2 regions of the Neobacillus sp. PVCKKU3 genome follow, and region 1 is predicted to be linked to the other one. Evidence: predicted binding sites of a transcription regulator. Region 1 holds the regulator's gene; the other holds the start of a gene.
What was found. The regulator Rex, encoded in region 1, represses fermentation and respiration genes when NADH is low (regulators of the CRP and FNR family bind a similar motif). The targets are predictions, from matches to a motif close to TTGTGAAATATTTCACAA.
Positions count from the first base shown of each region.

Region 2: ACNQGS_RS03480 (cytochrome C) is a predicted target of Rex. The motif match lies at 4,594-4,611, and genes of this name have one in related genera.

Region 1 covers NZ_JBLVQN010000067.1:1,887-9,482, forward strand. The annotation lists gene tsaD (tRNA (adenosine(37)-N6)-threonylcarbamoyltransferase complex transferase subunit TsaD) at 1-921, shown strand, start outside; gene ACNQGS_RS27885 (ABC-F family ATP-binding cassette domain-containing protein) at 1,359-3,278, opposite strand; gene moaC (cyclic pyranopterin monophosphate synthase MoaC) at 3,442-3,930, shown strand; gene ACNQGS_RS27895 (redox-sensing transcriptional repressor Rex) at 3,963-4,616, shown strand; gene ACNQGS_RS27900 (DUF4395 domain-containing protein) at 4,769-5,194, shown strand; gene ACNQGS_RS27905 (acyl-CoA dehydrogenase family protein) at 5,321-6,934, shown strand; gene ACNQGS_RS27910 (YdiK family protein) at 7,345-7,545, opposite strand; gene ACNQGS_RS27915 (CPBP family intramembrane glutamic endopeptidase) at 7,542-7,596, opposite strand, start outside.
Region 2 covers NZ_JBLVQN010000003.1:108,934-116,529, forward strand. The annotation lists gene ACNQGS_RS03450 (twin-arginine translocation signal domain-containing protein) at 1-241, opposite strand, end outside; gene fdhD (formate dehydrogenase accessory sulfurtransferase FdhD) at 291-1,088, opposite strand; gene pdxK (pyridoxine/pyridoxal/pyridoxamine kinase) at 1,340-2,182, shown strand; gene ACNQGS_RS03465 (YojF family protein) at 2,681-3,028, shown strand; gene bshB2 (bacillithiol biosynthesis deacetylase BshB2) at 3,065-3,733, shown strand; gene ACNQGS_RS03475 (Crp/Fnr family transcriptional regulator) at 3,788-4,531, opposite strand; gene ACNQGS_RS03480 (cytochrome C) at 4,815-5,264, shown strand; gene nosZ (Sec-dependent nitrous-oxide reductase) at 5,280-7,151, shown strand; gene ACNQGS_RS03490 (hypothetical protein) at 7,300-7,596, shown strand, end outside.

The DNA of each region.
Region 1 (7,596 bases):
CAGATTGAAAGTCATAAACGGTTTGGCGGGGTCGTACCGGAAATTGCCTCACGCCATCATGTTGAACAGATCACGGTCGTGATAGAAGAGGCATTAAAGCAGGCGAATCTATCCTTTGCTGAAATTGATGCTGTTGCGGTAACGGAAGGGCCAGGTCTGGTGGGTGCCTTATTAATTGGCATCAATGCCGCCAAAGCACTCGCCTTTGCTCATAATAAACCGCTTGTGCCAGTCCATCATATTGCCGGTCATATTTATGCAAACAGGCTGGTGACAGAGCTGAAATTCCCTTTGTTGGCTTTAGTGGTTTCAGGGGGCCATACGGAGCTTGTCTACATGAAAGAGCATGGACAATTTGAGGTAATTGGCGAAACAAGGGATGACGCAGCGGGTGAAGCCTATGATAAGGTCGCAAGAACGTTGAGTCTGCCATATCCAGGCGGTCCGCATATTGACCGTTTGGCCCATGAAGGCAGTCCGACTATTGATTTGCCCCGTGCCTGGCTGGAGGAAGGCTCCTATGATTTTAGCTTTAGCGGCTTAAAATCAGCGGTCATTAATACGGTCCATAATGCCGAGCAGCGTGGTGAGACGATTGCTCCGGAGAATCTGGCCGCGAGCTTTCAGGAAAGTGTCATTGACGTATTGGTGACGAAGACCGTAAGAGCCGTTGCAGAATATGGCGTCAACCAAATATTATTGGCCGGAGGAGTAGCAGCCAATAAGGGGCTTCGAGCAGCCCTGGAAAAGGCATTTTCAGATAAGGCGGATGTTGAATTAGTCATTCCTCCATTATCCTTATGCACAGACAACGCAGCCATGATAGCCGCTGCCGGAAGTGTTATGTTTGAAAAGGGAATTCGAGCAGACTTATCACTAAACGCAATACCTGGATTGGATATGGAAACATATAACACCTGACCTTTCCTAACAAGGAAGGGTCTTTTTAATTAAAAAATCTAATTAAACGTTTGATTGATTTGGTTGATAAACTAATCAAACGTTTAATTGGTATTGACAATAAACTAATCAAACGATTGATTGAAAACGGCAAATGCTTAAAATATAGGCATTTTAAGAGTTAAACAAACATTTGATTAAATTTTGGCTAATATAAAAATATCAATTTTGTGGATAAGATTTTTTTGAAAAAGTTGAAAATTCAAATGACTTGTGGATAACTCAGTGGGTAATGTTGATAATGTGGATAAGTTGACACTTTTTTGTGGATAATGTGGGTAAGTTAATTGAATAACTGAAATAATGGCATTTACAATGTGAATAATTCTGTGGAAAGTTGGGCCTTTTGGATTATAAGCACAACAAAAAACCGGACTCCAACAGTCCGGTTATCCACATTATTCTGCCAGCTCGGCCCATTCTTCCATTAATTCGTCAAGCTCGGCCTTAGCCTTTTCATTTTTTAAATTAATCTCTAAAACCTTTTCATGGTCCTGAAAAACTTCTGGCTCGCATAATTGCTGTTCATAATTCTGAATCTCTTCTTCAAGCTCCGAAATGCGTTCCTCGATTTCTTCCAATTTGCGTTTTCGCTGGCGTTCCAGTTTTTTCGTTTCTTTATCCTGTTGATAACTGTTTTTTTCAGCAGGCTCTAAAGCAGAAACCTTCTTCTGGGAGGCAGCCAATGCAAGTGCCGTAAGTTCCTCCTGCTCCAGCTTTTTATCCACATAATAATCGTAGTCGCCGAGGTATTCAGTGCTGCCCTCGGGGCTTAATTCTAGTACCTTGGTTGCGATTCTGTTAATAAAATAACGGTCGTGTGAGACAAACAAAATAGTACCTGGATAATCAATTAGGGCATTCTCAAGTACTTCCTTGCTGTCCAAATCCAAATGGTTGGTAGGTTCGTCCAATATTAATAAATTTGCTTTCTCGAGCATTAGCTTGGCAAGGGCTAGGCGGGCTTTTTCGCCGCCGCTTAATGACAAAACATTTTTAAGCACATCGTCACCGGAAAATAAGAAATTCCCAAGCACCGTACGGATTTCCTTTTCCGGTTTCAGTGGATATTCATCCCATAGTTCGTTTAAGACCCGTTTATTGGAGGTTAGGTTGGCTTGTTCCTGATCGTAATACCCGATGGACAAATTGGTTCCGTATTGAATAGTTCCAGCCAAAGCGGGAAGCTTTTTAATAATTGTTTTTAAAAGGGTCGACTTCCCGATTCCATTAGGGCCGACAAGGGCAATGCTGTCGCCTTTATACACACGAAAGGAAATATCCTCGGAAACCTTCTCTCCATCATAGCCGACAGCAAGCGAATCAACAGTCAGTACATCATTGCCGCTTTGCCGCTCAATTTCAAATGAGAAGGAAGCAGATTTTTCATCCCCTGATGGGCGATCCATGATTTCCATTTTTTCAAGCTTCTTCCGCCGGCTTTGCGCTCTCTTAGTAGTAGTGGCCCGTGCGATGTTGCGCTGGATGAAATCCTTTAACGCGGCAATTTCCTCCTGCTGCTTTTCATAAAGCTTCATGTCGCGTTCATAATTGGCAGCTTTCTGCTCAAGATAAGTGCTATAATTACCGGTGAATCGCTGAATCAGGCGGCGTGATAGTTCATACACCTCTGTAACCACTTTATCCAAAAAATAGCGGTCATGCGAAACAATTAAAATCGCGCCATCATAGCCCTGCAGATATTGCTCCAGCCAGGAAAGGGTTTCGATATCCAAATGGTTGGTTGGCTCGTCCAAAATTAAAATATCAGGTCTTGTCAGTAATAGTTTGCCTAGCGCAAGACGCGTTTTTTGTCCGCCGCTTAGACTTGAAATCATTAACGTAGTATCAGAAAAATTTAACCCATGCAATACAGAACGGATATCAGCTTCATATTGATAGCCGCCTTGCTCTTTAAACTTTATTTGCAATTCATCATATTCCTTTAATACCCGTTCGTATTTTCCTGGGTCCCCGAAAACAGCAGGATCGGCCATTTGCTTCTCCAGCTTCCGGAGCGATTTTTCCATCGCCTGCAGGTTCTCAAAAACCGTCAGCATTTCCTCCCAAATGGACAAATTGGACTCCAAACCCGTATTTTGCGCCAAATAACCAACGGTAACATCCTTTGGTTTGATGATTTCGCCGCCGTCATAGCCCATTTCGCCGGCGATGATTTTCAATAACGTTGATTTCCCCGCTCCATTGCGTCCGACAAGGGCAACACGGTCACGGGTTTGTAATTCCAGTTTTATATTCGATAAAATAAGTTCAGCACCATAATATTTTTGTAGTTGGTTAACCTGTAATAAAATCATTTTTTTCACCTCTATTACCTTACGACTAGTTTACCGTATAACCCGAATGTCGGCAATGAAGTGAAATTTTTAATGGAATTATAAAAAAATATACTGTTAGTTCAAAGTTTCACACACATGGACAAAAAAATATTGTATTATTTTTTGTAGGAGGATTTTTTTTATGGCTGAATTTACTCATTTTAATGAAGAAGGCCGGGCCAAGATGGTCGATGTCAGCGAGAAGCCGGAAACGGCACGCACAGCAACAGCCCAGTCTAGCATAACAGTAAGCACTGAAATTTATGAAAAAATCACAAACCACGAAATGAAAAAGGGCGATGTCTTAGCAGTTGCCCAGGTTGCTGCAGTGATGGCAGCGAAAAAGACATGGGATATCATTCCAATGTGCCACCCGATTCCATTAACAGGTATCAATATTAGTTTTTCATGGGAGCAGGCCGGGCAGGGACAATATACACTGCATATTGCTGCATCAGTGAAAACAAAAGGCAGTACGGGGGTTGAGATGGAAGCGCTAACAGCTGCCTCTGTTTGTGCCCTGACCGTCTATGATATGTGTAAGGCAGTTGATAAAGGGATGGTAATTGGACCAACCTTTCTGGTGGAAAAAACCGGCGGCAAAAACGGTGATTTTAGAAGAGAAATCTAATATATCCATTAAAATTGAAGGGTGGGAGAAATATGTCCAATGAAACGATGAAAATACCACAGGCAACAGCAAAGCGGCTGCCCTTATATTATCGATTTTTACAAAACCTTCATTCCTCTGGCAAGCAGAGGGTGTCATCTGCAGAATTGAGTGAAGCAGTAAAGGTGGACTCGGCCACTATTCGCAGGGATTTCTCTTATTTCGGGGCCCTTGGGAAAAAGGGGTACGGCTATAACGTAAACTATTTGTTATCGTTTTTCCGGAAAACTCTTGATCAAGATGAATTAACAAAGGTAGCGTTAATCGGGGTGGGTAATCTCGGCACAGCCTTTTTACACTACAATTTTTTAAAAAATAATAATACAAAAATCGCTTGCGCCTTCGATGTGGACCCCGGAAAAATTGGCGGTTCGATAGGCAATGTTCCCGTTTATTCGATGGACGATATAGAACAGTATTTGATCGAGGAAAATATTTCGGTGGCGATTTTGACGGTGCCGGCTCCGGTTGCTCAGCAAATCACAGACAAGCTTGTGAATACGAATGTAAAAGGGGTTTTAAACTTTACTCCAGCAAGACTGAATGTACCTTCATCGATCCGCGTGCATCATATTGACCTGGCGGTGGAGCTGCAATCACTTGTTTACTTTTTAAAGCATTATCCAAACGACGAAGTAGAAGAATAAATAATCAATGGGCTTCTCGCCAAAATGGTGAGAGGCCCATTTTTTCGTTTTGAAACATTTTCCTAACCAGATCACTATACAAAGGGAGTGGAAGCGGGTAAAATGAATACACAAGTAATTATTGTAATCCAATAGGAAAGGTTGGAATTAAAATGACAGAAACAGTTCGTTCAATCCCACGGCCGCTAGTGAAAACAAACCAGTGGACGATTGTTTTAAGTGTTGTGTTAACATGGTTATCCGGTCAGGAATGGTTTTTGTTAGTGCCGTTTGTTGCCGGTATGTCTGGTCTTTTATTCGGATTTAATCCGATTATGCAAATAGCAAAACTATTTTTAAGAAAGGAACCAGAGGCTTATATCCCCGAGGATTGGGAGCAGCAGCAATTTAATCAAAAACTTGCCGTATCGTGTTTGGGAATTGGATTTGTAGGATTCCTGCTGGGTTGGAATGGTGTTGGCTATGTGTTCACGATTCTTGTCGCAGTGGCTGCCTTTGTGGCAATTCTAGGTTTTTGCATCGGATGCTTTATTCATTTTCAGTGGAACCAATACCGTCATAGAAGGGTGCACCAATAAAGAAGAGGTCTGAATTATTCAGCCTCTTTTTTTGTTTTTCTACTTATATTTGACGTTTCCATATCCTTACATTTAAGATTAAATTGAAAATTATGAATTATTATTCATGAGGAGAGTGGCGTTTTTATGAAGCATGTTTCCCAAGAGACAGAAGCAAGAGGAAAAAATTCTTACAGCTTTGATGAATTTCTCGAAAAACGTGACAACCTTGATTGGTACCGTGATGAACCGTTTTTACAAAAAGCGGTAAAGAAATTTACGGGTTCTCAGCACAGCCAAATCCACGAAAAACTATTATCCTTTTCAGCAACAGTATCTGCAAAATGGAACCGGTTAGCCGAAAGAATTGCCAGACCGGAAGTCCGCCCCTATATGCTTCACTTTGATGCTTTTAATCATCGGATTGACCGGATTGTTCGTCCTCAAGAAGTTCATCAATTAGAGAATGAAATTTTCGGAGAAGGTCTTTTTTCCAGTAACATGACACCTTGGGAAAGCTTTGTGAAAAGAATGCTGATCCATCAGCTGGGTGAGGCGGGAGTGACCTGTCCGCTGACATGTACACATGGTTTAGTGGCTTTGCTTGACCAATTTCCGGATGAAGAATATCCAGAACTTCAAGTTATATTACATCATACAAAAGAAGGGCTAAACGGCGAATTCGCCATTGGCGCTCAATTTATGACAGAAATCCAGGGTGGTTCTGATTTGCCGGCTAATGTTTTGGAGGCGGTTCCGGAAGGCAAGTATTATCGTTTGTATGGGAATAAGTTTTTCTGTTCTGCGGCGCATGCCGATTATTCTGTGGTGACGGCAAAAATATCGGGAACTGACAAAGTTTCAACATTTATCGTACCTTCCTGGCTTCCGGGGGATAAGGAGAAGGAGAAACGCAACGGGTACGAGATAAATCGGATCAAATGGAAGCTGGGAACAGCCGAGCTGCCAACAGGGGAGATTCAATATAAGGGGGCGCGTGCCTATCCAATCGGTCCAAAGGATAAAGGGATTGCAGTTGCAGTCGGAATTGTATTGACCTTGTCGAGGTTGGAAATTGGGATTGCCTGTGCCGGGTTTATGCTGAGGGCCTCTCGGGAGGCAAACTTGTACAGCGATTTCCGAAGTGTTTTTGGAAAGAAGGTAAAAGACTATCCACTCGCAGCAAGCAAGTTGAAACGAATCCAGCATGCCGCTGAGCGAACGACGGCGGGGGCATTCAAAATCTATAATCTTTTCTTGCAACTGGATAAGCCGCTTAATCCAGGAATTAAATCGGACCATCCAATTGATGTTAGGAAAAAGTTATTTAATCTGCGTGAACTTGTCTTGCTGCAGAAAATCTGTGCAACGAATGAGGGAGCGGAAATTTTACGGGAGGCTATCTCCGTGTTTGCCGGCCATGGAGTGATGGAGGAATTTTCGTCGCTGCCGCGTATCTTCCGCGATGTGGTCGTAAACGAACAGTGGGAGGGACCGCGTAATCTGCTTTTAACACAAATCTACCGCGATTTGGGCAGGGTTTCTGACTGGTATTCACCTGCTGAGTTTGTGGCCAGCGTTCTTGAGGGAGCCGCTGGGGAGACAATTAAAAAGTTTTCTGATCAACTTGAAGACCTACTGGGGCGGCCTGTTTTAGGTGAAGTAAGCGAAGCCTCGATGGACGCTGCTGCGGAATGGGATGCGTTTTGTGATGAATTCTTTAAGGCTTACCAGCTGATAGCTCTAACAGAGGTCAATTAATGGAGCTGGGCGAAACATTATAGACGGTATTGAGGAAATTTGAGTGAAATCAGGAAGGGAAATGTCCTTGATAGACGGTATCAAGGACAATTTGAGTGAAATTGGTAGTGGAAATGTCCTTGATAGGCGGCATCAAGGACATTTTGAGTGAAATCAGGAAGGGAAATGTCCTTGATAAGCGGTATCAAGGACAATTTGAGTGAAATCGGGAAGGAAAATGTCCTTGATAGGCGGTATCAAGGACAATTTGAGTGAAATCGGGAAGGGAAATGTCCTTGATAGGTGAAATCAAGGACATTTTGAGTGAATCGAGAAGAGAAATGTCCTTGACAATCGACAGAAGGACAATTTTGCCGATTAATAAGTGAATACGTCCTTCACACCAGCCTTATCAAAAATATAAAACATCATTATTTTTTCATTTGCCCCTTATATTTGAAATGAATAGCAATCATCTTAATGGCTGACCCAAGGTCAAAGGTGGCGAGGATGACCAAAAGGTAGCTGAAGAAGCCCCAGCCATTGTTTTGGACATCATCGATAGCAAAATAGGTGAACAGGGCACCCAGTATTAAATAAATCAAACCGGAAAACAAAGGTGAACGTTTCATAGAAATCCTCCGATAAAGTTTTGAACTGCCTCTGCCTCACGCATCATCCGC
Region 2 (7,596 bases), on a different contig from region 1:
GGTTATCCGGGTCCCCCTCCGTATAAACCACTGTGTTGTCCTTTGTATGGACTAAGATTCCGCAGCCGACGCCGCAAAAGCAGCAAATGGTTGGTGTTACAGTAGCTTTGGCAATTTTGAATTCCTTTGATTTCGCATAGGCTTTTTGTTCATTAAAGCCCAGTTCGACAACCGCTAAAGTGGCAGCGGTTGCACCGGATAGCTTTAAAAATTGCCGGCGATTTAAGTTCATTTCAACCATTTCCAATCTCCTTCCCAAGAGTAATGAATAGAACATCCCATTTTTATGTTTATCTATATAGTTCTACCGGCTGATTCCCCCCTTCAAAGCTTCTCTCCAAGAGCGGCTCTGGATTTACATCATTTTCAACCCGTCCTGCCTCGGTATAGATCATCGCCATTTTCCCTCTTAAATAGCCGATTACTTCTATATTCAAGTACCGCGCCAGCTGGATGGCCTGCTTGGTTGCGGCCGTCCGCGAGCCGATAACAGGAAAGCCGAATTTAGCTGCTTTTGAGATCATTTCATATGAAACCCTGCCGGTTGTAAGAAGTACAAGCCGGTCGGGGTGTAAGCGATTTCTCAATGCGTGTCCGATAATCTTATCGACGGCATTATGCCTGCCGATATCCTCGCGAATGGTGATATTTCCCTCTTCATCCACAATGCAGGCGCCATGCATGCCGCCTGTTTCCAAATAAAAACGGGAGTTCTGAGCAAATTCACTGCGCTTTTTTAACAGATAGCTAAGCTGATAGATTTGATTTGATGTAACCTTATCGAAATTCTTTACATCAGTCATTGAAAAAAATGTAACGCCCCTGCCGCAGCCTGCTGTGTAATGCTTCTTCTTTGAAAAGACCTGATCTTCATCAAAGGCTGCGCTTAAAGTAACATGAATGCTCCCCATATCTTCATTGATGACGATGGACTCAATATCATTTGCTGTCTGAATAAATCCTTCAGAAAACAAATAGCCATATGTCCAATCCTCAAGGTCAAATTTTGTCAATTGGAAAACCGCCATTTCGTATCCGTTAATGATTAATGAAATGGGATATTCATCGGGGCAACTTTTGTGGTTCATTGTTTCCCACCACCTTTAAAAGAGTATTTCTCATTAATAGAGTAATTTTGGAGGAATTTTTTGAAAGTAATTTTTATCACTAAAAATTGATTAAAATAGTAAAAAAGTTGGATATTTCACTTTTTTGTCAAACACTTTCGATAGGCGAAAAAAATCACTTGCATCATTATAAAAGTTTATTTTGGTTGTTTTTTTGCTGTTGAATTATAATAATAGGGTGATGATTAAGCCTTTTTTAGGAGGAGTACATAATGAACATTAAAAAAGTAATGACGATTGCCGGTTCCGATTCAAGCGGCGGGGCGGGGCTTCAGGCGGACTTGAAGACGTTCCAGGAGCTTGGCGTATATGGTATGAGCGCCCTGACATGCATAGTCACGATGGACCCTAAAGACAACTGGCATCATAACGTGTTCCCGATTGCATCGGATATTCTTGAAAAGCAGTTGGAAACCATTCTATCTGTTGGGATCGATGCAATGAAGACAGGTATGCTGGGAACGGTCGAGTTAATTGAAATTGCTGCAAAAACCATCGATGCCCATAAGCTAGAGCGTGTCGTAATAGACCCTGTCATGGTGTGTAAAGGCGAAGACGAGGTGTTAAACCCGGAAACGACCGATGCGATGCGTGAGCTTTTATTGCCGCGCTGTTTAGTAGTGACACCAAATCTGTTTGAGGCCGGACAGCTGGCAGGCATGAAGACGCCGCGGACAGTGGAAGAAATGAAAGAAGCCGCTGTAAAAATTTATGATCAAGGGGCAAAAAATGTCCTAATCAAAGGCGGCAGCAAGCTTCAATCTGAGGAAAATGCCGTCGACCTTCTATATGATGGGAAGGAATTCCGAATTTACGAATCACCAAAATATAATACAACCTTTACGCACGGCGCCGGCTGCACCTACTCATCCGCGGTCACCGCTGAACTTGCGAAAGGGAAATCCGTCTTTGAAGCAGTCGAAGTGGCGAAAGACTTTATCGCCGCAGCCATCGAACAGGGCTTCCGCCTAAACGAATACGTCGGCCCAACCTGGCACGGTGCCTACCGCGCTTCAACAAGCAAAACCGAATACTGCGAAGACTGCGCAGAATAATTTCTCTAAGAGCCGAACATAAAGTTCGGCTCTTTTTCTTTAAGGCTCTGTTATAAACTGAATGTTGATTTTACTTTGAAAAATAAACGGAAGAATTCCGTGTATTTTGGGAAATACTCATATTTCCATAAAAATAAAGGAAGTTTTTCCGTTTATATCATCTAAATCGTTGGATTTTGTGTTATTTAGAGCAGTTAATCGGAAAATCTCCGCTAATTTCTGCATCTTAAGCTTCCTCTTTATACATTAGCCGGAAATTCTCTGCCTATGAATTTTCATACCTACACGAAAATCAACAATGATAATAACTGAGCCTTCTTTAAAAATGTGAAATGATCACCAACCTAGTTGATTGGAGCGGAAATCAACATATATTTAACCGAGCATTCATTTCGCATTTTTTATCCAATTTTAGTATGATAGTTACATTCTTAAAGAAAAATATCTCGTAGACTAAATCCTATTTTTTATAAGAATCACGGGAAGGGAGGAATCAACTTGGAACTAGTGAACACCAATCAAGTACAGGAAGCCATTAATAGCTTCGTAAATAAAGAAGTATATATTCACCTTGAAACCACAAACGGTGCCTACGCATCACATCGCGATCAATCATTCTTTTCGGCAGGGGCTTATATTCGCAACGCCAAAGTCCAATATGAAATAGGGAAAATTACCGGAAAAGGTCCTTACCGGGTGGGCTTAAAAATAAACCTTGGCTGGATTTACGCTGAGGGCATCACACATTTTGAAATCGATGAACTGGGACGGCTTCTGCTTGCCGGCCATGACAATGAAGGGAAACTAGCAGTCGCATTGGAAATCAGCCCGACTCCCTTTGAATAGTGGTTTCATGCGTCAGTCCTGAAAGGAGAATGTAAAATGGAAAAAGAACGCCATGTCTTAGTTGTCTTTCCACATCCGGATGATGAGGCATTTGGAGTATCCGGGACAATAGCCACCCATATCAAAAATGGCACCCCTGTTACTTACGCCTGCTTAACCCTTGGGGAAATGGGCCGCAATATGGGGAATCCGCCATTTACCAATCGGGAAAATCTCCCGAAAATCAGAAAAGCGGAACTAAAGGAAGCTGCCCGTGCTTTAGGCATCCAAGATTTACGCATGCTCGGCTACCGCGATAAAACTGTGGAATTTGAGGATGAAGAAAAGCTGGCCGACGTTATGTCCGCCTTGATTGATGAACTGAATCCTTCTTTGGTTATCACCTTTTATCCCGGCTATGCTGTGCATCCCGACCATGACGCCACCGGCGCGGCCGTCGTCCGCGCTGTCGAAAGGCTTCCTGAAGCCGCACGGCCAACCTTACACTGCGTTGCCTTCTCGAACGATTGTATTGAAAAACTAGGTGAAGCTGACATCATCAATAATATCAGCCCTGTCGCTGAAATAAAGCTTGCCGCCATCAAGGCACACCGCTCGCAAACGGAGCAAATGTTTGCCGACGTGTCCGAAAAACTAAAAAACCAAGACCCACAAATTATGGTCTGGATCAACAACGAGCGCTTTTGGACGTACAAATTTGATTAAATATATAAAGGGACCCGTCCTTCCGCTTTAATGCGTGGGCAGGTCCCTTTCTTATTAATATTCTTTATGGAGCAAGGTACAAAATTTACACCAGTCAAGGATAATGATTTTCCGCGATTTCAAATCAATCATTTCCTCTTTTTTAAGTTTGGAGAAGACACGGCTGATGCTTTCACGCGAGGTGCCGACGACGGTGGCGAATTCCTGTACGGTTAACGGTATTTCAACTTCCCAGCGTTTGAAGTCTGGGTTAAACTTCCGTCCGAGCCGCTCCAGCATCTTTACCGTTTTTGCATAAACATCGAGCAGGACCACATCCCTTAACTGTGAGGTCATTTCTCTTAAAGCATCGCTCATATAGCGGATCATTTGCATAGAAAGCTCCGGATATTGGTAAAGATCCTGCTCGAGCTCTTGCTTATCCAAAAAGAACAGCCGGCCATCCTCAAGCATCGTTGCTGTTGCCGGGTAACATTCTTCCTTCCGTGTGAATAAACATGCTTCGGCGAAAATATCCCCTTGCTGCTTCACACAAACGATAATTTCATTCCCGTTCTCATCCTGTTTGGCGAGCTTAACCGACCCGGAATGAATGAAGAAGACCCCTTTTGCCTTCTCATCCTCTTTGATAATCTGCATCCCTTTTTTCACTTCAAGCGTTTGAATCCGCCTTTCAATGATATTTAGTGATTTCGGGGATAAGTCTTTAAAAATCTCAATTTTTCGAAGTAATTCCTCTTTGTCGACTTCCTGAATCACTGATAAATTCGGCTCCAGTAATTTTTTGATGCGCTCCAACCTTCCCACCACCTTTACCTTGCTTATTTTCCTCTAATTGTAAGCTATTTCTCACGTTATAGAAGTGAAAAGGGTCACAATACTGTAAATCGCCAATACATCATGGAAAAATTGTTTTTCACAGAACGTTCATTTTTTAAAAAACGCTTTAGATATAGGCTTTTGGGGCTCTTTCACAGAACGTTCAAAAACCCTTTATTTCGTGTGATGAACGTCACATTTTCACAAAATTTAATGGATTAGGATGAAGCTGTTCATTTGACAAAAAGGAGGGGGAACAAATTTGAAAAAAGCTCTTATAAGTTTTGCCATTAGCCTTGTGCTCGGCTTCGGGCTTGGATACCTAGTTTTTGATGTCATCACGGGAAACTCCAGTGACTCAGGAAAGGCACCGCAAACCGCTCAGGCTGTTTCGAAGGAAAAAGCAGCGGATGACTCCAGCAAACCAAAGGAAACAGCCACTACTTCAAGCGCTAATGACGATAACATCCTTAACAAGAAGGGATGCCTTGGCTGTCACAGCGTGGAAGCTCTCAACATCAAAGGCGGTGCGGTCGGACCGGATCTTTCACAAGCCTTTGTTAACGTTGAAGGCAAGCACGGCAAACCAATTGAGGAATTCCTGAAACAACCTACATCTGCCGTTATGTCAGGCGTTATCGGCAAAAATCCGTTAACAGATGAAGAACGTCAGCAAGTACTAGACCTGCTCAAGCAGGCATCTGAAAAATAGGGTGGTGTTAAACGTATGAAAAAATGGGTTCCAATCGCATCCGGCCTGCTTGCCGGGTTTGCTGCAGCAACGCTGACGTTTGCGGATTTTTCGTCGAACAACACAAAGACTGAGGCCGCAAACGCCAGCAACAAGAGCAATGCCGAAAAGGTTTATGTGCCATTTGGCAAAAAAGATGATTACTATTTATTCGCATCCGGCGGCCATTCCGGGCAAATGTTTATTTACGGTGTGCCTTCGATGCGCAAAATCAGAACGATTCCGGTCTTTTCTCCAGATTCCGCTACTGGCTATGGTTTTGATGAGCATTCCAAGAAAATGATGGGTGATTATACTTGGGGTGACCTTCACCACCCTGCTTTCTCGGAAACAAACGGGGACTATGACGGCAAATGGATGTTTGCCACCGATGTCGGCAACAGCCGCGCCGCTGTCGTTGACTTAAAAACATTTACAACAAAAGACATTCTCAATGTTCCAAATACTGCCGGCCCGCACTGTGCCGCGTTTGTAACGGAAAATACCGAGTACATGTTCCTGCCGACGCGTTTCGCCGTGCCGCTTGGACAAAAATATGAATCTCTTGATGATTACAGCCAGAAATACCGCGGTGTGATGTCAGCCGTAACCTTTGACGAAAAGAATGTAAAGCTGAACATCGCTTATCAGGTGGCCCTTCCACCATGGTCCTATGACCTTTCCGATGCGGGGAAAAAGAGCTCAAAAGACTGGGCTGTTATGACAACCTACAACACGGAAGAATCCACAACAACGATGGAAGTAAATGCATCACAGGCTGACCGCGACTACATCGTTCTGTTCAACTGGAAAGAGCTTGAGAAGATGGTCAAGGAAGGCAAATACGAGGATGTCGGCGGCCAGAAAATGATTTTCCCTGAAAAAGAAAAAGGCGGCATTTATTTAGTGCCGGTTGCCAAATCGCCGCACGGTGTTGACGTAACACCGGATGGAAAATATTTCATCGCTTCCGGCAAACTTGCCCCTGCGATGACCGTATTCTCATTTGAAAAAGCCTTTAAGGCAATTGAAAAGAAAGAGTTTGCCGGCGACCGCAACGGTATTCCAATCTTAAAATATGAATCTGTGATGGAACGCGAAGTAAACCCAGAAAACGCACTCGGACCACTTCATACGCAGTTTGATGACAAAGGCATGGCATATACAACGATGTTCATCTCTTCTGAAATCGTCAAGTGGGATCCGAAAACCGGTAAAACTTTAGACCGCGTGCCTGTTCAGTATTCTCCAGGCCACTCTGTTGCAGCTGAAGGCGACACTGTTGCACCTGATGGCAAATGGCTGATTGCCTTGAACAAGATTGCTAAAGACACCTATTTATCTGTCGGACCGTCCCACCCAGAATCAATGCAGTTAATCGATATCAGCGGCAAAATGAAAGTCGTTCAATCAGCACCGGTTGACCCTGAGCCGCACTATGCACAGATGATCAAAGCTGACAAAATCAAAACGATTAATGTTTATCCGAAGGATCCAAACAATAAGGATGCCGTCTATAAACAAAGTGACACCAAAATTGTCCGCAACGGCAATGAAGTCCATGTGTATGGAATTGCGATGCGCTCTAGATTCGTCTTTGACAGTAAGTCAAAACGACCTGACGTGATTGAGGTGAACCAAGGTGACCATGTCTTCATCCATTTGACGAATATCGACTTCGATGAAGATATTACCCACGGTTTTGCGATCAACAGCTATGACTTAAACATGGAAGTTCAGCCTGGCCAGACCAATACGATGGAGTTTACCGCCGATAAAGCGGGTACCTTCCCGCTTTATTGCACAAACTTCTGCTCGGCTCTGCACCAAGAAATGAACGGCTACTTCCTGGTTAAACCAAAAAATTAACGGATTACCGCGAAGCACAGGCCTTCACTTAAAAAGCCAGATACTTTCGACTTTTGGGCGAGGCTGTCTCAGGAAAAGTGTCCGGTCCCTCTTTACTGGGGCCGGCACTAAGGGAGGCGGCCTCCCCGCCTTATTAAGCATAAAAGGAATGGTTAACTTGAATGGTCGTAACAAAGGCAGTAAATTATCGATTACCTCGGCATTGCTCATTGGACTTTCAGCCGTATTAATGGTTGTATCAATATTTTTTCCATGGTGGAAGATGCTGTTTTATGCCCCGCAATATCCCGAGGGATTGAATATCATTGTCTACCCTAATAAGTTGAAAGGCGAAATCGATATTATTAACGGGCTTAACCACTATATTGGCATGTCTAATTTCAGCGCAGAGAATTTCCCAGAATTGGGTTACCTGATTTACGTTATTAGCGGATTAGCACTGCTC